Regions from separate parts of the Kitasatospora sp. NPDC091257 genome, predicted to be linked through region 3. Evidence: riboswitches for the same ligand, from Rfam matches in the RefSeq annotation. Region 3 holds a riboswitch; each other region holds the start of a gene.

Region 1 (5,463 bases), on a different contig from region 3:
TGGGTGAACAGCAGGTAGGCGGCGCGGTGCAGGGCGGCCAGCGTCTTGCCGGTACCGGGGCCGCCCTGGACCACCAGGGCGCCGGGCAGCGGGGAGCGGATCACCCGGTCCTGCTCGGCCTGGATGGTGGCGACGGCGGTGCCCATCCGGCCGGTGCGCTCGCGGCCGAGGGCGGCGAGCAGTGCGGCCTCGCCGACCAGGCCGCGCCGGCCGGACTCGTCCAGCCCGGCGAGGTCGAGCGCCTCGTCGTCCAGACCGGTGAGGGTGCGGCCCCGGGTGTGCAGGTGGCGGCGGCGCACGACCGGGCCCGGACGGGCGGGGGTCGCGGTGTAGAAGGGGCGGGCGGCCGGGGTGCGCCAGTCGAGCAGCAGCGGTTCGTACGCGTCGTCGGTCAGGCCGGTGCGGCCGATGTAGTGGACGGTGCCGTCGCGCTCGTCGAGGCGGCCGAAGCACAGGCCGCGTTCGACCGCGTCCAGCCGGGCCGCGTGGCGGGCGGCCTCGCGGGCGCGCACCTCGCGTTCCAGCCGGGCCTGGTGGGTGCCGCCGGGGGTGGCTCCGTCGTGGGCGCCGTCGGCGATGCGGCGGGCCCGTTCGCGCACCGTGTCGAGCCGGGAGTAGAGCCGGGTGAGGCGGGCCTGCTCGGTGCGCAGGGCCGCGGCGAGGGCGTCGCCGGGGTTTCCCGCGGCCGCTGGATGTTCGCTCATCGGTGTGGTATCCTTGCGGTGAGAAGGTTGCGGTGCGCCATCTGAAAGGCGCTCAATTGACCCAGCCTACCCCGGCCGCCGACGTTCGGCGTGACCTCGGCTGTTACTCTTGCGAAGCGTGAGCGCGAAGCCCCAGATCCCCAATGTCCTGGCCTCCCGGTACGCCTCGGCGACCCTGGCCCAGCTGTGGTCCCCCGAGCACAAGGTGGTCCTCGAGCGCCACCTGTGGCTCGCCGTCCTGAAGGCCCAGCAGGACCTCGGCGTCGAGGTGCCGGCCACCGCCGTCGCCGACTACGAGCGGGTGATCGACCAGGTCGACCTCGGCTCGATCGCCGCCCGTGAGCGGGTCACCCGCCACGACGTCAAGGCCCGGATCGAGGAGTTCAGCGACCTCGCCGGGCACGAGCAGATCCACAAGGGAATGACCTCCCGGGACCTGACCGAGAACGTCGAGCAGCTCCAGATCCGCCAGTCCCTGGAGCACGTGCGCGACCGCACGGTGGCCGTCCTGGTGCGTCTGGCCAAGCTGTCCGCCCAGCACTCCGAGCTGGTCATGGCCGGCCGCTCGCACAACGTGGCCGCGCAGGCCACCACCCTGGGCAAGCGGTTCGCATCGATCACCGACGAGCTGCTGGTCGCCTTCCGCCGCCTGGAGGAGCTGATCGCCCGCTACCCGCTGCGCGGGATCAAGGGCCCGGTCGGCACCGCCCAGGACATGCTGGACCTGCTCGGCGGCGACACCGACAAGCTGGCCGAGCTGGAGCGCCGGGTCGCCGGGCACCTCGGCTTCGAGAACGTGCTGACCAGCGTCGGCCAGGTCTACCCGCGCTCGCTGGACTTCGAGGTGCTCACCGCCCTCGTCCAGCTGGCCGCCGCGCCGTCCAGCCTGGCCAAGACCATCCGCCTGATGGCCGGCCACGAGCTGGTCACGGAGGGCTTCAAGGAGGGCCAGGTCGGCTCCTCCGCGATGCCCCACAAGATGAACACCCGCTCCTGCGAGCGCGTCAACGGCCTGGCCGTCATCCTGCGCGGCTACGCCTCGATGACCGGCGAGCTGGCCGGCGACCAGTGGAACGAGGGCGACGTCTCCTGCTCGGTGGTGCGCCGGGTCGCGCTGCCGGACGCGTTCTTCGCCTTCGACGGCCTGCTGGAGACCTTCCTGACCGTCCTCGACGAGTTCGGCGCCTTCCCCGCCGTGATCGAGGCCGAGCTGGACCGCTACCTGCCGTTCCTCGCCACCACGAAGGTGCTGATGGGCGCGGTGCGCGCGGGCGTCGGCCGGGAGACCGGGCACGAGGTCATCAAGGAGCACGCCGTCGCCTCCGCGCTGGCGATGCGTGCGGGCGCCCGGGAGAACGAGCTGCTGGACCGGCTGGCCGCCGACGAGCGGATCCCGCTGGACCGGGCCGCGCTGGACGCGCTGCTGGCCGACCGGCTGTCCTTCACCGGCGCGGCCGGTGCCCAGGTCGCCGAGGTCGTCCGCCAGGTGGAGGCCGTCGCGGCCGCCTACCCGGAGGCCGCCAAGTACGCGCCGGCCGACATCCTCTGACGCTCGGTCAGTTCAGAGTCGAGGGCCCTGCCGCCGGACCGGTGGCGGGGCCCTCGCGCGTCGTGGGGACGTGGCCGGGGTCGAGCGGCGGGGCGGTCGGTCCGCACGGCCAGTCGCAGTTCGGCTCGGCCACCGGCTGCTCCTCGGGGGCGAGCACATTGCCCCGTACGGTCGCGGAGGCGATCAGCCCGCCGGCCACCAGGAGGCCCGCGCAGATCAGCATCGCGGTGTGGAAGGCGGAGTCGACCGCGGCGGGCACCCGGTAGGCGTCGCCGCTCAGCCCGGCCAGCGCCGGCAGGGCGGCCACCGCGAGCAGGCCGGCCGCGCGGGCGGCGGCGTTGTTGACCCCGCTGGCGATGCCGGCGTGCCGGACCTCGACGGCGGCCAGCACGGTCGCCGTCAGCGGCGCGACCAGCAGCGTCATCCCGCAGCCCATCACCGTGACGGCGGGCAGCACGTCCACCCAGTACGAGGAGTCGGGGCCGATGCGCAGCATCAGCAGCACCCCGGCGGCGCACAGCAGGGGGCCGACGGTCAGCGGGACGCGCGGGCCGATCCGTTTGCCGAGGCGCCCGGCGCGCGCGGACAGCGCCAGCATCAGCACGGTGATCGGCACCAGGGCGAAGCCCGAGACCAGCGGCGAGAACCCGGACACGATCTGGAGCTGCACCACCAGCAGGAAGAAGACGCCGCTGAACGCCGCGTACACGCACAGGGTGACCAGGTTCACCGCGGTGAACAGCCGGGAGGAGAACAGCCCGAGCGGCAGCATCGGTTCGGGCGCCCGGCGCTCGACGGCCACGAAGGCGACGCCGAGCACCACCCCGATCACCCCGCTGACCCAGACCGCCGGGGACAGGCCCTCGCCCGCCGCGGTCAGCGCGTAGGTGATCGCGCCGAGCGCGAGGGCGGCGAGCACGGCGCCGAGCACGTCGAAGCGGCCGGTGGCGGCCTCGTCCCGGGTCTCCGGCACCGACCGGGTGGTCACCGCGATCACGGCGGCGGCGAGCGGCAGGTTCAACAGGAAGATCCAGCGCCAGCCGGGGCCGTCCACCAGCCAGCCGCCGAGGAAGGGGCCGATCGCGGCGGACACCCCGCCGAGGCCGGACCAGAGCCCGACCGCGGCCGAGCGGTCGTCGGGGTGGAAGACGGCCTGGAGCATGGCGAGCGAGCCGGGGGTGAGCAGCGCCCCGCCGATGCCCTGGACGGCGCGGGCGGCGATCAGCACGTGGATGTTCGGCGCCGCGGCGCAGGCCGCGGAGGCGATGGCGAACCAGACCACGCCGATCAGGAAGACCTTGCGCCGCCCGTACCGGTCGCCGAGCGCGCCGCCGAGCAGGATCAGGCCCGCCAGGGTGAGCAGATAGGCGTTCAGAGTCCATTGCAGGGACGCCAGGGAGGCGCCGAGGTCGGCGCCGATCCGGGGCAGGGCGACGTTCACCACGGTGCCGTCGAGCATCGCCATGCTGGAGCCGAGCACGGTCGCCAGTAGTACCCAGCGACCCTGCGCGGTGCCCAGGCGCAGGGTGCCGGCCTCGGAGGTGGCCACGGGCGAATCCTGCGCTGCCGGGGCGCACGTGACAAGGGTCACCGGTGGGTGTGTTGACGGTCGGCGGTGCGTGAACGGGTGGCTGCGGTCCGTCGCCGATCTCGGCGCAGGGTCGTGGATCAGTGGCGGGGGGTGAATGGGTTGTGTACGCACCGTGGGGTCCGGTCTGCGGAGGGTCACCGGAACGGGGGAGATGGTTGCCCTTTCAAGAGATCGACATTGCTTCACCCGAACGGATGGGTTTTAGTTCAGCGACCGCCCGGCCAGTCCGGACGGATCCACCGGGTGGAACGCCGAGTCCTGCCGCTGCCCGGTGGTTCGAAACGAACTCTGTACGGCAGGAGCGGGGGACCCACAGGTAAGTCGCCGGACCGGAGTTCGCGCCTCAGGGCGCGGGCGTCCAGGACCGGCTAGGGGTGAAGCCGCGCATGCGGCCGGGCAACTCCAGCCCGAACCCGACAGCTCACCTCGCAGGCGTCGGAGAGGAAAATTCCATGCCTGCTCAGGCTCGTCGTATCGCCCTGCCCCGCGCCGCCCGTATCGGCATCGCGACCGCCGTCACCGGTGTCTCCTTCGCCCTCCCGCTCGTCACCGCGGTGAGCGCCCAGGCCCACACCGTTCCGGCCGCCCCGGCCGCGCAGGCCGCCGCCTCCACGGACGCCAAGTCGGCCGCGCCGGCCGCTGCCCCGGCCACCCCGGCCGCGCAGGAGAGCTACCGCGTCGTCAGCGGCGACACCCTGTCCAAGATCGCCGACGCCAAGAACGTCGAGGGCGGCTGGCACGCGCTGTACGAGCAGAACCGCTCGGTGGTCGGTGCCAACCCGAACCTGATCTTCCCGGGCCAGCAGCTCGCGCTGTCGGGCCACGCCGCCGCGCCGGCCGCCGACGCCGCCCCGGCCAAGCCGGCCGCCCCGGCGAAGCCCGCCCAGCCGGCCGCTCCGGCGACCCAGGCCGCCAAGCCGCAGGCCCAGGTCCAGGTGAAGACCGAGGCCGCCAAGCCCTCCGCCCAGCTCCAGACCCAGCTGCAGGTCGCCGCTCCGGCCGCGGTCGTGACCGCCACTCCGGTCGCCGCCGCCACCTCCGGCTTCGTCGCCCCGCTGGCCAACCCGAAGCTCGGCACCGCCTACGGCGTGGCCGGCTCGATGTGGGCCTCCGGCCACCACACCGGCCAGGACTTCGTCGCCTCCACCGGCACCCCGCTGCGCGCCGTCGCCAACGGCGTCGTGGTCAAGGCCGGCAACGGCGGCGCCTACGGCAACGAGGTCGAGATCAAGCTCGCCGACGGCCACTACGCCGAGTACGCGCACCTCTCCTCGATCGGCGTGAGGATCGGTCAGGCCGTCACCGTCGGCCAGCAGATCGGCCTCTCCGGCGCCACCGGCAACGTGACCGGCCCGCACCTGCACTTCGAGATCCGCAACGGCTCGGAGTACGGCTCGGACATCAACCCGGTCGCCTACCTGCGCGCGCACGGCGTCGCGCTCTGACCCGGGGCCGCTGAGCCCCGAGGGTTTTCGGAACCACCGCTGCTGCGGGGCGAATCGATCCTCCGGGATGGTCATGTCGGGTGACCGCTCGACCGGGTGATCGCCGCACGGCGGACATGGGCGCGGGACACGCCCAGGCCGGCCCGGCCGTACGAGGACCTCCTCGTGCGGCCG
Region 2 (5,463 bases), on a different contig from region 3:
TTGCGGTCGGCGGGGCGGGTGCTGGTGGGGGACGAGCGGCATCCGCAGGTGGCGGCGGTGCGGCAGGCCGGGGTGGTGGTGGAGGTCGTGCCGGCCGGGTCGGCGCCCGCGTTGGCGCGGCTGCTGACCGGGCAGCCCGCCGGGGCCGGGCCGACGGTGTGGCTGGGCAGTCCGGACGGGGATCCGGGGCTGACCGACGCGCTGGCGAGACTGGCGGTGGAGCACGCCGGCGAGGTGCCGGAGATCGAGGTGCTGCCCGGCTCGTACGACCTGCCGGGGTCGCGGCTGCTGGACCTGGTGACGGTGATGGACCGGCTGCGCTCCCCGGGCGGCTGCCCCTGGGACGCCGAGCAGACGCACGAGAGCCTGGTGAAGTACCTGGTCGAGGAGGCGTACGAGCTGGTCGAGGCGATCGAGGAGGGGGACCGGGAGGCGCTGCGCGAGGAGTTGGGCGACGTCCTGCTGCAGGTGTTCTTCCACTCCCGGATCGCCGAGGAGCACCCGACCGAGCCGTTCACCGTCGACGACGTGGCCGGGGACATCGTCGAGAAGCTGATGTACCGGCACCCGCACGTGTTCGGGGACGTCGAGGCCGGCGGCGCCGCCGAGGTGGAGGCGAACTGGGAGCAGCTGAAGGCGGCCGAGAAGGCGGACCGCGAGTCGGTGCTGGACGGCGTGCCGGCCGGGCTGCCCGCGCTGGCGTACGCGGCGAAGCTGGTGTCCCGGGTGCGCCGGGCCGGCTTCACGGGGGTGCCGGACGAGTCGTACGAGCTGCCGGTCGAGCTGACCGCCGACTCGGCGGGCCGGCTGCTGCTCGCGGTGGCGCAGCGGGCGCACGACGCCGGGGTGGACGTGGACGCGGCGCTGCGGTCGGCCGCGCGCGGTTACCGGGACGCGGTGCGCGCGGCCGAAGGCCTCAAGCCGGACGGAGAGCCCGACGGAGAGCCCGACGGAGAGCCCGACGGGGACTCGGCCGGGGAGCCCGACGGGAAGTAGGCGCTCAGGCCGCCGTGGCGGTGTGCTCCGGGCACCGCTGCGGCGGGACGAGTTCGCCGATGGCCTCGCCGACGAGGACGACGAGTTCGGCGAGCCGCTCCAGGTCGAGGTGGTCGGGCAGCTCGGCCAGCGAGATGATCCGCTCGCCGTCCGGGCCGGCCACGGCGAACAGGTCGATCGGTCCGAGGTGCTTCTCGGCGGTGTCGACGAGGGCGGCGACGTCGCTGGGGCGGCGGATGTCGCCGCAGACGCCGACGACGGGGCAGCCCGGCCGGTCGAGTTCGGCGGCGAGGTCCTCGGCGATGCCGGCGTACTGGTCGGCGATGAGCATTCCGGAGGCGCCGGCCGCGGCGAACCGGCGGGCGAGTCCCGCGCCCGAACCGCCGTCGAGGACCGCGATGACGACGACTGACCCGCTGACCCGCATGGCCTGCTCCTCCCTGTGGGCGACACCGCACCGGCGCCCACGCGTACTGCGGAGGATCGTAGGCACGTCCTGACCCTCCGCAACAGGGATTACCCCGCAGGTGACCAGGCTCACGCCCGCACTGCGGCCAAGAGTCGGCCAAGAGCTGTCCATTGACCGTCCGCGGACAGTCAACGGGCCGTCCATGAGCCGTCCATGGGCCGTCCACGGAGCATCGGCAGGACGGCCGCGGACCGTCGGCGGGAGGAGCGGCGGCCCGCCGGAGCGGGCGTGCCCGTCGCACCGGATACGGTCGGTCCATGCCAGCTCAGCCCGACTCCGCCCGGCCCGCCGCCACGCCGTCCGACGCCACCGCCCCGCAGCTGTTCACCTGGGAGTTCGCCTCCGACCCGTACCCCGCCTACGCCTGGCTGCGCGAGCACGCCCCGGTGCACCGCACCACGCTGCCGAGCGGGGTGGAGGCCTGGCTGGTGACCCGGTACGCGGACGCCCGGCAGGCGCTCGCGGACAGCCGGCTGTCGAAGAACCCGGCGCACCACAGCGAGCAGGCGCACCGCACCGGCCGGGTGGGCATCCCGGGGGAGCGGCAGGCGGACCTGATGACCCACCTGCTGAACATCGACCCGCCGGACCACACCCGGCTGCGCAGGCTGGTGTCGAAGGCGTTCACCCCGCGCCGGGTGGCCGAGTTCGAGCCGCGGGTGCAGCAGCTCACCGACCGGCTGATCGACGGCTTCGCGCAGCGCGGTTCGGCGGACCTGATCCACGAGTTCGCCTTCCCGCTCCCCATCTACGCGATCTGCGACATGCTGGGCGTGCCGGCCGAGGACCAGGACGACTTCCGGGACTGGGCCGGGATGATGGTGCGCCACACGAAGCCGGGCCACGGCGGCGGCCGGCGCGGCGGCGTGGGGCGGGCGGTGAAGCGGATGCGGGCGTACCTGCTGGAGCTGATCCACCGCAAGCGCGCGGACCTCGGGGACGACCTGATCTCGGGCCTGATCCGGGCCAGTGACCACGGTGAGCACCTGACCGAGAACGAGGCCGCGGCGATGGCCTTCATCCTCCTGTTCGCGGGTTTCGAGACCACCGTGAACCTGATCGGCAACGGCACGTACGCCCTGCTGCGCAATCCGGAGCAGCGCCGGTTGCTGCAGGAGTCGGTGGCCCGCGGGGAGAGCGCGCTGCTGGAGACCGGGATCGAGGAACTCCTGCGCTACGACGGACCGGTGGAGATGGCGACCTGGCGGTTCGCGACCCGTCCGCTGGCCATCGGCGGGGTGGACATCCCGGTCGGAGACCCGGTGCTGGTGGTGCTCGCCGCGGCGGACCGCGACCCGGCCCGGTTCGCGGCCGAGAACACCCTGGACCTGGCCCGGACGGACAACCCCCACCTGGGCTTCGGGCACGGCATCCACTACTGCATCGGCGCTCCGCTCGCCCGCTTGGAGGGTCGTGCCGCGCTGACCACGCTGCTTTCCCGGCTGCCCGATCTCCGGCTCGCGGAAGACGCGGACGACCTGCGGTGGCGCGGTGGTCTGATCATGCGTGGGCTGCGCGAACTCCCGGTGGAATTCAGTCCGGAGAGCCGTTCCCCGCACGCCTCTCCGCAGGCCTCTCCGCGGACCCCTCCGCACGCTCCTTCGCAGGCCTCTCCGCAGGCCTCGCCGAACACTCCCGCCACGCCTCCGACGTGCTGAGATCGCACTGACGGGACGTCGCGAACCGCCTGCTGACGGGGGTGTGAACACCCATCAATCCGGACATAACACCGCCGTTGGTAGGCGATCGAACACGCGCCGTAATTATTGTGTGATATCGACGATATGAGCTTGTGATTGGTCTGATGATCTGTCTACTCTCCCTGGAGTTCGCAGCTGCGGACCTCGTACGCGGAACGCCGAGTCCTGCCCGCCGCGCCACGGGAAACCGACCAGAACCCTGGGCAGGGGCGGGGGAACCAGGTTTGTTGCCGTCTCCCCACGGCTTGGGGTGAAGCCGCCCGAGCGGAATCGTTTCCGCGTACGGCGGCCGGGCCACCTCCCGGTCCGAACCCGACAGCTCACCTCGCAGGCGTGCGGAGAGGGACCTCTTCATGCTGTTCGTTGGAACTGGCCGTCACCGTCGTCGCACCCAGGCCGAGAAGGCCATCGCCGTCGCCGGTGTGGCCGGCGTCGGACTCGCGATGCCGCTCCTCACCGCCACCGGCGCCTCCGCCGCCCCCGCCTCCACCTGGGACGCCGTCGCCCAGTGCGAGGCCGGTGGCAACTGGAGCATCAACACCGGCAACGGCTTCTACGGCGGCCTCCAGTTCACCTCCAGCACCTGGAAGGCGTACGGCGGCACCGCCTACGCGCCGCAGGCCAACCAGGCCAGCAAGACCCAGCAGATCTCGGTCGCCGAGAAGGTGCTGGCCTCGCAGGGCCCGGGCGCCTGGCCGGTCTGCTCCCAGAAGGCCGGTCTGACCAAGGGTGGCGCCCCGGCTGCGGTCGACACCTCCTCGGACGCCAAGCCGCAGTCCGCCCCCAAGCAGCAGACCCCGAAGCCCGCCGCCAAGCCGGCCGAGAAGCCGGTCGCGCAGCAGCCCGCCGCCCAGAAGCAGACCCCGAAGCCCGCCGCGCAGCCGGTCCAGCAGGCCGCCCCGCAGCAGCAGGCGCAGCCGCAGACCCCGGGCTTCTCCGGCAAGGCCGGCTGGGACGCCGACGCCAAGGTGTACTGGTACCAGAGCAACGGCGCCTGGTACTGGACCAGCCACCAGAGCGTCTACCAGCAGTACGCCGGCCAGGCCGCCGCCCAGCCGCAGTACGCCCCGCAGGCCGCGCAGTCGGCCCCGCAGACCACCGGCCACGACTACACCGTCCGCGCCGGTGACACCCTGTCGACCATCGCCGCCGCCCAGGGCGTGTCCGGCGGCTGGCACGCGCTGTACGAGCAGAACCACGGCACGGTCGGCGGCGACCCGAACCTGATCATGCCCGGCCAGGTGCTGCACCTCGGCTGAGCCGGCCCGCTCGACGCCGGCCCGCTCGACGCCGGCCCGCTCGACGCCGGCTCGCTCGACGCCGGCCCGCCCGCCGCGCCCGGCGCCGACGCCGCCTCACCCCGCCGTCCGAAGGGGACCGGTCCTACCGGTCCCCTTCGTCCGCATTCGCCCGCTCCGGTGGGACAAGCTGGGACAAGCAGGTGAACTACCGGTGGGTAGTGGGGCCACACGCTGAGACGGGACCGAGGCGGACGTGGCCCCGGGAGCCCGGGCGGTTAGGCTCTGGTCGTAACGACTCCGCAATCGTCCTGCTGACAGCACCACCGTCAGACCGGACCCTGCTTCCGCAAGGAGATGCCTCGTGCCGTCCATCGATGTCGTCGTAGCCCGTGAGATCCTCGACTCCCGCGGCAACCCCACGGTCGAGGTCGAGGTCGGCCTCGACGACGGCAGCACGGGTCGTGCCGCTGTCCCGTCGGGTGCTTCCACCGGTGCCTTCGAGGCGCTGGAGCTGCGTGACGGTGACAAGAACCGCTACTTCGGCAAGGGCGTCGAGAAGGCCGTCCTGGCCGTCATCGAGCAGATCGGCCCGGAGCTGGTCGGCTACGACGCCACCGAGCAGCGCCTGATCGACCAGGCCATGCTGGACCTGGACGCCACCCCGGACAAGTCCTCGCTCGGCGCCAACGCCATCCTGGGCGTCTCGCTGGCCGTCGCGCACGCCGCCTCCGAGGCCAGCGACCTGCCGCTGTTCCGCTACCTGGGCGGCCCGAACGCGCACGTCCTGCCGGTCCCGATGATGAACATCCTCAACGGTGGGTCGCACGCGGACTCCAACGTCGACATCCAGGAGTTCATGATCGCCCCGATCGGCGCGGAGTCCTTCTCCGAGGCCGTCCGCTGGGGCGTCGAGGTCTACCACACGCTCAAGGGCGTGCTGAAGGAGCGCGGCCTGTCCACGGGTCTGGGTGACGAGGGCGGCTTCGCCCCGAACCTGGACTCCAACCGCGAGGCCCTGGACCTCATCGTCGAGGCCATCGAGAAGGCCGGCTACGTG
Region 3 (5,463 bases):
GCAGGGTGCGCGGGAGCATCGCCCGCTGCAGCTCGGAGGCCCGGTGGTGGTGGGTGTCGTACAGCCGGGCCCGCTCCAGGGACTGCGCCAGGATGCCGGCGAAGGCCGAGTACAGGGTCCGGTCCTCGCGGCTGAACACCCGCTCGGCGGCGAAGGTGATCAGGCAGGAGCCGACCTGCTGCCCGGAGGCGACCAGCGGCAGCACCGCCCAGGCGGCCGGGGCGAGCGGATCGCGCCGGGAACGGGCCGCCGAGGGTTCGCTGAACAGCGGGGCGGAGCGGGCCAGCGACCGCTGCATCACGCCCTCGGACAGGTCCGCCAGACGGGTGAGTTCGGTGCGGCGCGGGCCCCCGTACACGGTGTGCGAGACGGGCAGCAGCCGGCCCGCGTCCACCAGGTCCAGGACGATGCCGGCGGCGCCGAGCGCCGGACGGGCGACGTCGGTGACGGCCGTGGTGACGTCCCGGACGGTCACCGCCCGGGACAGTGCCCGGGTGAGCGTCAGCAGCAGTGCCGTCCGGGCGGCGGCCGGGGAGTTCCGCTCCTCGGCCGGCGGCTGCTCCCGGTACCCGGCCTCGGCCAGCAGCCCGGCGATCCGCACCGGCCGCCCGTGCACGTCCAGCATCACCTCGCCGGACTCCTCGACCCGGGCGGGCCGGCCGCCGGGCCGCAGCACCCGGTAGCCGATCCGGTAGCGGCCGCCGGTGGCCAGCGCCTCGGCGAGCGCGGCCTGCACGTCCGGCAGGTCCTCCGGGTGGACCAGCCGGTCCAGCTCGGGGGCGGCGCCGTCCGGGGCGGCCGGGCGGCCGGCCACCCGGAACGCCTCGGCGTCCCAGTAGCTCTCGCCGGTGACCAGGTCGCGCTCGAAGGCGCCGTGCCCGGCGGCCCGCACCGCCAGCGACAGCAGCGGGTGGGCCGGCCCGGCCGGGTGGCCGTCCGCCGCCCGCGGACCCTCGGGCAACCGGATGCCGTAGGGTGCGCGGGTGCCGTGCGGGAGATGGGCGTCGGCATGGTCCAGCAGGTGCGAGAGCCGGTGGGCGCAGGCCTCGGCGACGGTCTCCAGGACGTCCAGGTCACGGCGCGGGACGGTGCCCCGGTGGGCCAGCGCGAGGGCGAGCACCCCGATCGGCCGCTCGTCCACGACCATCGGCAGGGCGATCACGGCGACCATCCCGGTGCCCAGGCCGGCGTTCGCGTTCGGGTAGTCGACGCTGGTGTGCTCGGGGCTGAGCAGGTACGGGCGCCGCAGCCGCAGGGCCATCGCGGCGGGCAGCTCCCCGGCCGGATCGACCACGCCGTAGCGCTCGTGCGCCCAGTCCGGCAGCCCGTGCGAGGCGGTCAGCCGGAGCATCCCGGCGGAGTCCAGCAGGTACAGCGCGGACCCCTCGCCGGTGATCCAGCTCGGGCCCTCGGCCAGTACGGTGCCGAGCAACTCGGCGGCGCTGGTGCAGCCGAGCAGCAGGCGCACGCAGCGCATCGCACTGCGCGCGGTCGGACTGTCGGCGGGCTCCAGGGGCACTGACCCTTAATACCCCATTTCCCCAAGCGGTGAATGGTTCCTCAAGGGGTGAACGGGGACCGGGCCGTCGCACCGGCACCGGCGAGGTGGCCGTCCGCACCGGCGGTCGTCCGGGCGCGGCCCGGCGCGGGAAGTCGGCCCGGCCGACGTCCGGCGCGCGGGCGGTGCCGCCCTCCGGGTCCGTGCGGGCCGGCCTCCTACGCGGGCCAGGCGCGGAGGCCGGTGGTGAGGGTGGCGATGAGGCGGTCGTGGGTGGTGGCGAGGTCCTCGGCCAGCCGGAAGCCGCCGGCGGTGGTCAGGGAGGCGAAGCCGTGGGCGAGGGAGCGGACGGTGCGGGCGGCGTGGATCGCCTCGGAGCCTTCGAGGCCGTACTCCCGCAGGACGGCGATGATCACGCCGACGAGCCGGGCGCCCGCGCGGGCCAGGTCGTCGTCGGGCTGCGGGGCCTGGGGGAGGGCGTTGTAGCGGTGCGGGTGCGCGGTGGCGTACGCGTGGTAGGCGCGCAGCACGGCGGCGACGGCGTCGTCCCCGCTGCGCCCGACGGCCGCCTCGGCCAGCCGGTCGGCCAGGTCCCCGGTGACCCGTACGGCGATCAGTAGCCGCAGTGCGGCGAGGCCGCCGCTGACGTGCTTGTACAGCGAGGGAGTGGCGACCCCGGCCCGGGCGGCGACGGAGGCCAGCGTGAGGGCCTCGGCGCCCTGCTCGTCGATGAGGGCGAGGGCGTGGTCGACGACCTGGTCGGGGGTCAGTCCTACGCGGGGCATGGGTTCGGGCTCTCCGTACGGATGACGTCGGGTGGATCGGGCGGGGTCGGGCAGGAGCGGGCGGTGGGGCCGGGCGGGGCTCAGCCGAGCTCGGCGAGGAACGGCAGCAGGGCGTCGGCGGTGGCCGTCGGGTTGTCGGCCATCGGGTAGTGCCCGGACCCCTCGATCATCACCTTGCGCGCGCCGAGCGCGGCGGCCTGCCGGTCGGCGACGAGCTCCGGCTTCGGGAAGTCGGGGTCCTTGCTGCCCATGACCACCAGCGCCGGGCACCGCACCGCGGCCGTCCAGCCGACCGGCGCCGAGTCGCCGTGGACGTACCCGCGGGTGGCGGTCTTCCGCCCCGGGGTGCGCAGCGCGGCGACCAGTCCGTCCACGTACGCGTCAAAGTCGGCGGGCTTGGCGCCCGGGAAGGCCATCCGGCGCAGGTAGAAGCCCCAGGAGGCCGGCCAGTGGACGAGGGCGGCGCCCATCAGGCCCATGACGCCGCGCATCAGGGCGCCCGGCGGCGGGTTCTCGACGAAGGCGTTGAGCAGGACGATCCCGGCGACCCGCTCGGGCGCGTCCCCGGCGGCCCTGACGACGGTCGCCCCGGTGTAGGAGTTCCCGGCGAGGACGGCGCGCTCGATGCCGAGGTGGTCGAGCAGGGCGAGGACGTCGCCGGCGATGGCGGCCGGGCCGTAGTCGTCCCACTCGACGGAGGACTCGCCGAAGCCCCGCAGGTCCACGGTGACGACGCGGTGGCCGGCGGCGACGAGCAGCGGACGCAGGTGCCGGTAGGCGGCCCGGCTGTCGAGCATGCCCGGGAGCAGGACGACGGGGGTGCCGTCGCCCTGCCGGGTGTCGTCGAAGGCGATCCGGCCGCCGGGAACGGTCAGGTACTGGGTGCTCGGGGTGATGGTGCCGTTCATGGGGTCCTCCTCGGGCCGCCGGTGCGGGACATCGGCGCGCGGGCCGATAGCCATAAAGCTAAGGCTAATAGCCTTAGCCGTCAAGCGAACGGCCGGGTGAGGGGTGGAGCGGAAGGAGCGGAAGGGATGATCAGACTCCCTCCACCTTGAACGGGTCGTGCTCGCTGAGCAGCTTCTCCAGCCTGGCCTGGTCCACCCGGGTGACCATCTCGTTGGACTCCTGCCGGTCCCGGATCACCTTCGCCAGCGTGAACGCCGAGGTGACGGTGTAGAGGAGGCCGATCCCGAGGAAGGCCCTGGTCCATCCGCCGACCGGCAGGTAGGCGATCCCGACGGCGAGGGCGACGCCCGACAGGGCGAAGGAGAGGACGGCCTGGATGTGGTACGCGGCCGTGGTGCGGGTCTGCATCGATGTGCTCATGGCGCCAGGATGTGGCCGCCCGGCCGGGGTGCACATGAGTAGGAGTACTCAGATGGGACCGTGCGCGAGGGGGGTGTTCGCCGGTGTCGTTCGTTGACGTCCGATCACTTTGCCCTAGGCTGCTCCGAACGGATGGCTTGGAATCAGAGCCTCCTAGGATTAACGTTTGATAACGCAGCGCGGTTGTCAACGCCGTACCCAGACGGCACCGTGCGCCGTCGCCTAATCCCGCCGACCCGCCTCCGGGCAGGTCAGGGAGCCGGGGAACCACGTTCCTTGGGGTGAATCGGCGGGGCCCCGGCCCAGCCGTAGGAGACCTTCCTGCTCCGAACCCGTCAGCTAACCCGGTAGGCGCGAAGGAAGGAAAGGAGCGCGCCTCCGTGGCGTCGACGCACACCCCGGCACACCCGGCCGGCTTCGCAGCCGGTACCCAGCTCCTCGACCACCCCGGCACGGACGGCCCCGAGGCCTTCGGCCCGGAGGACTTCCCCGCGGAGGTCGAGACCAACCGCCACCGGATGCCGCGTCAGACCCGCGGAGCCTCCCCACTGCTCGGCGTCACCGCCGTCGCCGCCACCCTGGGCGCCACCGGCTTCGCCTCGGCGACCCCGGCCGCCGCCCCCGCCGTCGAGGCCCCGGACGAGACCCCGGTCGCCCTCTCCGCCGACCCCGGACTCGCGCTCGCCGCCCGCATCCAGCACCAGGCCGACAGCCAGCGCACCGCCGCCGAGGAGACCGCCCGGCTCCAGGCCGCGCAGGAGGCGGAGGCCAAGGCCGTCGCCAAGGAGGCCGAGGCCAAGCGCGCCGCCGAGGAGGCCGAGCGGGTCAAGGCCGCCGCCCTCACCCTCCCGGTGAAGGACTACCGGCTCTCCGCCCACTACGGCCAGAGCGCCCGCTACTGGGCCAACCTGCACACCGGCCTGGACTTCGCCGCCGACACCGGCACCCCGGTCTACGCGCTCGGCCAGGGCACCATCACCTCGGCCGGCTGGGCCGGCTCGTACGGCTACCGGATCGTCGAGACCCTGCCCGACGGCACCGAGATCTGGTACTGCCACCTCTCCTCGATCACCAAGGGCTCCGGCAAGGTCGCCCCCGGCCAGCAGATCGGCAAGGTCGGCGCGACCGGCAACGTCACCGGGCCGCACCTGCACATGGAGGTCCGCCCCGGCGGCGGCGCCCCGGTCGACCCGGAGCCCTGGCTCCAGCAGCGCGGCCTCAACCCCTGACCCGCGCGAGAAACCCGGTGCACCCGCGAGAGGCCCGCGCACCCGCGCGAGAAACCCGACGCGCACGCGAGAAGGCCCCGGCCCGGAGCAGCGGCTCCGGGCCGGGGCCTTCGTGCGAGGTCTCACTCCTCGGCGGGCAGCTGCGCCAGGTACGCCTCGATCTCCTCCTGGCCCGGCTCCGGCGCCAGCTCCGGGAACTCCGTCACCAGCAGCCGGGGCAGCCCCGGCACCGTCCACCCGCCGAACAGGTCGAGCGCCGCGTCGACCGCCGCCTCCTCGAACTGCCCGAAGTCCCCGGCCAGTTCGTCCGGCATCGGCCGCCCCTGCGCGGTCAGCTCGGCCAGGTTGCGGTAGCTGCGCCGCATCAGGCCCTGCTCCAGCAGCCGCCGGGCGCCGTCCGTGGCCATGCCGACCGACAGCACCCGGCCCGGGCCCCAGCCCTGCTCGTCCGGCTCGTCCAGCCAGCCGGCCGGCACCAGCGCCTCGTACGCGGCCAGCCGGTCCTCCTCCGCGAGCTCCGCGAAGCCGGCCAGCCAGTCCCGCACCGCCGCCCCGTCCGTGACGTCCACCCCGTACGCGTGCAGCAGCACCGCGTACAGCCGGGGCCAGGTCACCAGGTCGG
Region 4 (5,463 bases), on a different contig from region 3:
GCCCGAAGTCCCACGGCGCCGGCGGGCCGCCCGCGCTCTCCTCGCGCTCGACCCGCCAGCCGTCGCCGGCCCGGACCAGCTCGATCCGGCGCGGGTACACCACCGGGTACTCGTCGTACCCGGCGATCCGCACCGCCAGTTCGGCGGCGGCGGTCAGCCGCTCCGGCCCGCCGGAGGCGGCGAGCACCAGGTTGCGGTACCCCGCCCCGGCCACCGGCAGCCCGGCCCACGGCGGCGCCGAACGCGCCCGCTCCGCCAGCGCGGCGGCCACCTCGGCGTGCCGGTCCGCCGAGCGGGCCGCGGGCGCCGCCGGGGCGGCCGGAGGCAGCGACAGCTGGGCCAGCCCACCGGCCGCGAGCAGCAGCGCGCCCCGCCGGGACAGCGTCCGGCGGGGGCGGGAGCCGGATGTACCGGCGGGGCCAGTGGGGTCGGCGGGGCCGGACGGCGGGGCGTTCAGAGCCGGACCACCCCGGAGACCGGCATGGCGGTGACGCTCTCGTAGCGGACCTTGGCGCCCGGGCGGGGGGCGTGCACGATCACGCCGCCGCCGGCGTACATGCCGACGTGGTGCATGTCCCGGTAGAAGATCACCAGGTCTCCCGGTCGCGCTTCGGACAGGCTGACCCGCTGCCCGGCGTACGCCTGGGCCTGCGAGGTGCGCGGCAGGGTCACTCCGGCCTGCCGCCAGCTGTAGTACATCAGACCGGAGCAGTCGAACGCGTGCGGGCCGGTGGCCCCGTAGACGTACGGGGAGCCGATCATCCGCACCGCGGCGGCCAGCGCGGCGGCCCCGCGCTCGGAGGCGGGCGGGGCGGTGCCGAGGTCCAGCCGGTCGGTGCCCCGGGTGGCGCGCTGCTCGGCGTCCCGGGCGTCCTGGACCGTCAGCCGGGCCCGCTCGGCGGCGCCCAGACCGTTCAGCAGCTTCTGCGCGCTGGCCAGCCGCTGCTGGATCTGCTGCTTGCTGTCGGCGAGCGAGCGGCGGGTCCGGTCCAGCTCGTCGAGCTTGCCGGCCGCCTCGGTCCGGCGCTGGTCGAGCCGGCGCTGCCGGGCGACCAGCTCGTGCAGGGTCTCCTGCTGGCGCGCGGCGGCCTGGCCCAGGGCGCGGGCGCGGGACAGGTAGCCCTCCGGGTCGGGCGAGAGGATGAGCTGGGCGGTCTGGGTCATCCCGCCGCCGCGGTACTCGGCCCCGGCCACCGTCGCGAGGTCGCCCCGCAGCCCGTTGAGCTGGTCCTGGGCCACGGCGATCTCGCCCTGGAGGATCGTGGTCTCGCCCTGGAGCCGCCGCTGGGCCTCCTGCGCCGCGTTGGCCTTCTCGGACGCCTGCTCGGCCTCGTCGTACAGCTGTTCCACCTGCGTCTTGACGTCCTGGCGGTCGCCCGGGTCGGGGCTGCCGGGGGCGGCCTGGGCGCTGCCTCCGGCAGCCACACCCAGGGCGGTGGCGGCGGCCGCGGTCAGCACCAGCGCCCGGGCGAGCAGTTGGGAACGGCGGTGCACGGGCATGGCGGCAGCGGCTCCAATCCTGCGGCGCGGCTCCCGCCGCCGCACCGGGACGGGCGGCCGTCGAGCGGGAGTCCGGTGGCAGACGTTAGCGAGTCAGGGCAAGCGAGTCCAAACCCCTGCCAACCCGAATATTCAGGCTGTTGTCGGACATTTGATCGGCCCTCGGGAAAAGCCGCAGGAAAAACCGCAGGCCCGGCCTCCCCTGGGGGAGGCCGGGCCTGGAAGCGTCCGAGCGGTGATCAGACCCGCACGATGGAGGCCAGCGGCATGTTGGTGACGGCCTCGTAGCGCACCGACGCGCCCGGCTTGGGCGCGTGCAGCACCTGGCCGTTGCCCGCGTAGATGCCGACGTGGTGGGCGTCGGTGTAGAAGATCAGCAGGTCGCCGGGCTGGGCCTGGGAGATGTCCGAGCCGATCCGGGTGCCGGCCGAGGCCTGCGCCTGCGAGGTGCGCGGCAGCGACACGCCCGCCTGGTTGAACGCCCAGACCATCAGGCCGGAGCAGTCGAAGGAGCCCGGGCCGGTGGCGCCCCAGACGTACGGGCTGCCGATCTTGGAGGCGGCGGCCGAGAGCGCGGCGGCACCGCGCGAGCTGCCCGGGGCCACCTTCACCGGGGAGGAGGCGGTCGAGGCGGACGAGCCGGACGAGCCGGTCGCGAGGTCGCCGCGGCTGTTGTCGCGGGAGGCGCGGTCGGCCTGCTGCTGCTGGGCCTGGGCGGCGTCGGCCTTGGCCTTGGCGTCGGCCGCGGCCTTCTCCTCGGCCTGGCGCAGCGCCTGGCGCTCCTGCTCGGTCAGCGTGTTGAGCAGGTCCTGGGCCGCCTTCAGCTTGCCCTGGACCTCCTCCTTGGAGGCCTTCAGCTGCTGGGTGGTCGACTCCAGCTCGGCGAGCTTGCCCTGGGCCTCGTTGCGGTCCTGGTCGAGCTTGCGCTGCTGCTCCTGGAGCTCCTTCAGCTGACCCTTCTGGGTGCTGCCGGCCTGGTTCAGCGCGTCGGCCTGGCTGAGGAAGGTGTCCGGGCTGGAGGAGAACATCAGCTGGACGGTCGGGGATATGCCCCCGTTGCGGTACTGCTCGCCGGCGATCTCGGCCAGGCCGCCCTGGAGCTCGGTGACCTGGGCCTGCTGACGGGCCACCTGGTCCTGCATGCCGGAGACCTGCTTCTCCAGCTCCTGCTGCTTGGCCTGGGCCGCGTTGTAGTTCTCGGTCGCGATCTCGGCCTGCTCGTTGAGCTGGTCGACCTGCCCCTTGACCTGTTCCTTGGTCGGCTGCGGGTCGGCGTGGGCACCTTGAGCGGAGAGGACGACGGCTGCCGCGGCGACACCGGTCAGGATCGAGACCCGGGCGCGGCCTGCGGGCTTGGGACGACGATGGGACGCCACGAAGGCGGACTCCTTCTTCCTACGTCCGCCTACCGGGTGAGCTGACGGGTTCGGGCCGGAAGCATGCCCTACGACGCCTCACGGCCGTTCCATCGGCCGACCTGGCGTCGATTCACCCCGGAGGAACGTGGTTCCCCGGCTCCGCTCCGCAGCGCCCCCAAACCACTGGGCTCCCCTGTCGGGCAGTCGCTTCGACCTGCCCCGCTGCCTCACGAACTCGACGGTAACCACCGCCGCCACCCTGGCTGGGCGATCGACAGTGCGGTGGTTCAGGGCACGACCCTAGTAACTGAACCGTGATCCGTTCAAATCCTTGTCAGAAAAAAGACCGAAGATTTCCCAAGTTCTTCTGTGAAAATGACCGATGGTGACCACTGGCACACAGAAGGCTGATCAGTTCTCAGCATGTGGCCGCGAAGGGGCGGAAAGCCGAACGCCACCCCCGCGCGAGGGGTGGCGCTTTTCACAGCCCCCGGAGGGGCCCGCGGGCGTGTCGGGCCGTCAGACCCGGCGGATGGTGTTGATCGACATCGCGTCGGCCTTCATCACCTTCACCACGTCACCGGTGTGCGGCGCGTGGACCACCATGCCGTTGCCGATGTACATCCCGACGTGGTGCATGTCGTTGCCGTAGACCACCAGGTCGCCCGGCTGGGCCTGGTCCAGCGAGGGCACCCGGGTGCCGTAGTGGCCCTGCTCCTGCGAGGTGCGCGGCAGCGAGACGCCCGCCTGCCCGTACGCCCAGACCATCAGGCCCGAGCAGTCGAAGGTGGTCGAGCCGGTGGCGCCCCACACGTACGGCGAGCCCTGCTTGCTCATCGCCTTGGCCATCGCCACGGCCGCGTAGCCGCTGGCCGGCGGCAGGCTGCTGAGGTCGACCCGGTCGCTGCCGCGGGAGGCGCGGTCGTCCTGCGCCTGCTGGGCCTTCAGCGCGGCGCGGTCGGTGGCGCTCAGCGAGTTCAGCAGGTCCTGGGCGGCCTTCAGCTTGGTGTTGACGTCCGCCTTGGCCTGGTTCAGGTCCTTGGTGGTGGTGTCCAGCGAGGCGAGCACGGCGGAGGCCTCGACCTTCTCCTGGTCCAGCCGGCGCTGCTGGTCCAGCAGCCCCTTGAGCGCCTCGGCCTGGCTGCTGCTGGCCTGCTGGACGGTGGAGGCCTTCTCCAGGTAGCCGGACGGGTCGGAGGTGAGCATCAGCTGGACGGACGGGTCGATGCCGCCGGTGCGGTACTGCTCGCCCGCCACCTCGGCGAGACCGCCCTGGAGCTGGGTCATCTGCTCCTGGCTGCGGGCCACCTGGTCCTGCAGCTGGTCGGCCTGCTTGCGCAGCTGGTCGGCCCGCTCCTTGGCGCCGTTGTACTTCTCCGCCGCCTGCTCCTGCTCCTCCTGGAGCTGGTCGATCTGCGCTTTGACGTCCGTTTTGTTCGGCTGCGGCGCGGCGTGCGCGGCCACCTGCGCGGAGAGGGCGACCGCGGTCGCAGCAGCAGCGGTGAGCACGGAGATCCGCGCGCGGCTCGGCTGCTTGGGACGGCGGTGGGAGGCCAAGGGTCCTGCTCCTTCTTCCAACGGACTCACCTGATGGGATGAGATTCCGGAAAATAGGTTTGACGCCAGACCCTAGTGAAGATCTATCCGTTTTGCCACTCCCCCGTAGGTGTGAACTCCGGTCCGCACACTGACGACACGGGACCCGCACACCACCCCGGAACCACTCCTGACCAGGCATCGCACGTCCGGTCGAGGTCAGGGGCGCGCCAGCCGGTTCAGCAGCAGCACCGAGGCCACGGGGCGCGCGCCCGCCTTCCGCACGCCGTCCGCGACCTCCCGGTCGGTGGACACCACCACCACCGGACGGCCCTGCGGCTCGGCCCGCACCAGACGGCGGATCAGCTCGTCGGCCGTCTCCCCGGTCCGGCTGAACCGCACCCGGACCCCGCGCGGCGGCGCCATGATCACCGGGACGTCCAGGTCCTGCCCGTCGAACACGCAGGTGACCTCCGCCTGGGTGCGCTGCGCCAGCATCGCCAGCCCGCCCAGCAACCGGATCCGCTGCTGCTCCAGCGGCAGCGTCGGATAACCGGTCTTGGTCACGTTGTAGCCGTCCACCACCAGGTGCACCTGGGGGATCGCCAGCAGCTGGTCCAGCAGCGCCGGATCGTCCTCGGCCAGCCCGCGCCGGGCCACGTCGTGGGGCGAGGCCGCCCCCGGCACCACCGCCTCCACCAGGTCCGCCGGGCGGATCTGGGAGACCGGCAGCGCCAGCTCCCGCTGGAGCCCCTGGGCCGACTGCAGCACGGTGTCCAGCAGCAGCCGCAGCCGCATGTCCTCGACGCTGCGCCCCTCACGGGCCGACCGGCGGCCCTGCTCGACCGCGTTCTCCAGCTCCGAGACCCGGTGCCTGAGCCTGCGCGCCTCGGTCTCGGCCGCACCGCGCTCGGCCGCGGTCTGCGCCTTCAGGGCTTCCAGCTCGCCGGCCACCCGGCGGGTCTCGGCCTGCGCCCGGCGGGTGTCGCTCTCCAGCGACCGCACCTTCTTGCGCAGCGACTCGGCCTCCTTGCGGACGCCGTCCGACTCGGCCCGCTGCCGGTCCACG

What was found. A riboswitch is a leader RNA that binds a small molecule or an ion and turns the genes downstream of it on or off. The one in region 3 is predicted to bind cyclic di-AMP.
Region 1: linked by a shared signal. The riboswitch ahead of ACIQOV_RS12895 (peptidoglycan DD-metalloendopeptidase family protein) and the one ahead of ACIQOV_RS15550 (M23 family metallopeptidase) in region 3 are both predicted to bind cyclic di-AMP.
Region 2: linked by a shared signal. The riboswitch ahead of ACIQOV_RS22255 (transglycosylase family protein) and the one ahead of ACIQOV_RS15550 (M23 family metallopeptidase) in region 3 are both predicted to bind cyclic di-AMP.
Region 4: linked by a shared signal. The riboswitch ahead of ACIQOV_RS05475 (NlpC/P60 family protein) and the one ahead of ACIQOV_RS15550 (M23 family metallopeptidase) in region 3 are both predicted to bind cyclic di-AMP.

What each region holds. Positions count from the first base shown of each region.
Region 1 is NZ_JBIVVI010000211.1:3,292-8,754, forward strand. It holds gene ACIQOV_RS12880 (HelD family protein) at 1-704, opposite strand, end outside; gene purB (adenylosuccinate lyase) at 814-2,253, shown strand; gene ACIQOV_RS12890 (MFS transporter) at 2,261-3,802, opposite strand; cyclic di-AMP (ydaO/yuaA leader) riboswitch at 4,094-4,294, shown strand; gene ACIQOV_RS12895 (peptidoglycan DD-metalloendopeptidase family protein) at 4,297-5,289, shown strand.
Region 2 is NZ_JBIVVI010000486.1:124-5,586, forward strand. It holds gene ACIQOV_RS22240 (MazG family protein) at 1-996, shown strand, start outside; gene ACIQOV_RS22245 (SDR family NAD(P)-dependent oxidoreductase) at 1,001-1,423, opposite strand; gene ACIQOV_RS22250 (cytochrome P450) at 1,723-3,123, shown strand; cyclic di-AMP (ydaO/yuaA leader) riboswitch at 3,345-3,513, shown strand; gene ACIQOV_RS22255 (transglycosylase family protein) at 3,519-4,424, shown strand; gene eno (phosphopyruvate hydratase) at 4,768-5,463, shown strand, end outside.
Region 3 is NZ_JBIVVI010000280.1:1,879-7,341, forward strand. It holds gene ACIQOV_RS15530 (SpoIIE family protein phosphatase) at 1-1,519, opposite strand, end outside; gene ACIQOV_RS15535 (TetR/AcrR family transcriptional regulator) at 1,717-2,283, opposite strand; gene ACIQOV_RS15540 (alpha/beta fold hydrolase) at 2,364-3,191, opposite strand; gene ACIQOV_RS15545 (YiaA/YiaB family inner membrane protein) at 3,322-3,612, opposite strand; cyclic di-AMP (ydaO/yuaA leader) riboswitch at 3,822-3,980, shown strand; gene ACIQOV_RS15550 (M23 family metallopeptidase) at 3,993-4,841, shown strand; gene ACIQOV_RS15555 (hypothetical protein) at 4,964-5,463, opposite strand, start outside.
Region 4 is NZ_JBIVVI010000070.1:2,332-7,794, reverse strand. It holds gene ACIQOV_RS05485 (hypothetical protein) at 1-271, opposite strand, end outside; gene ACIQOV_RS05480 (NlpC/P60 family protein) at 454-1,500, opposite strand; gene ACIQOV_RS05475 (NlpC/P60 family protein) at 1,740-2,876, opposite strand; cyclic di-AMP (ydaO/yuaA leader) riboswitch at 2,887-3,040, opposite strand; gene ACIQOV_RS05470 (NlpC/P60 family protein) at 3,378-4,415, opposite strand; gene ACIQOV_RS05465 (NYN domain-containing protein) at 4,614-5,463, opposite strand, start outside.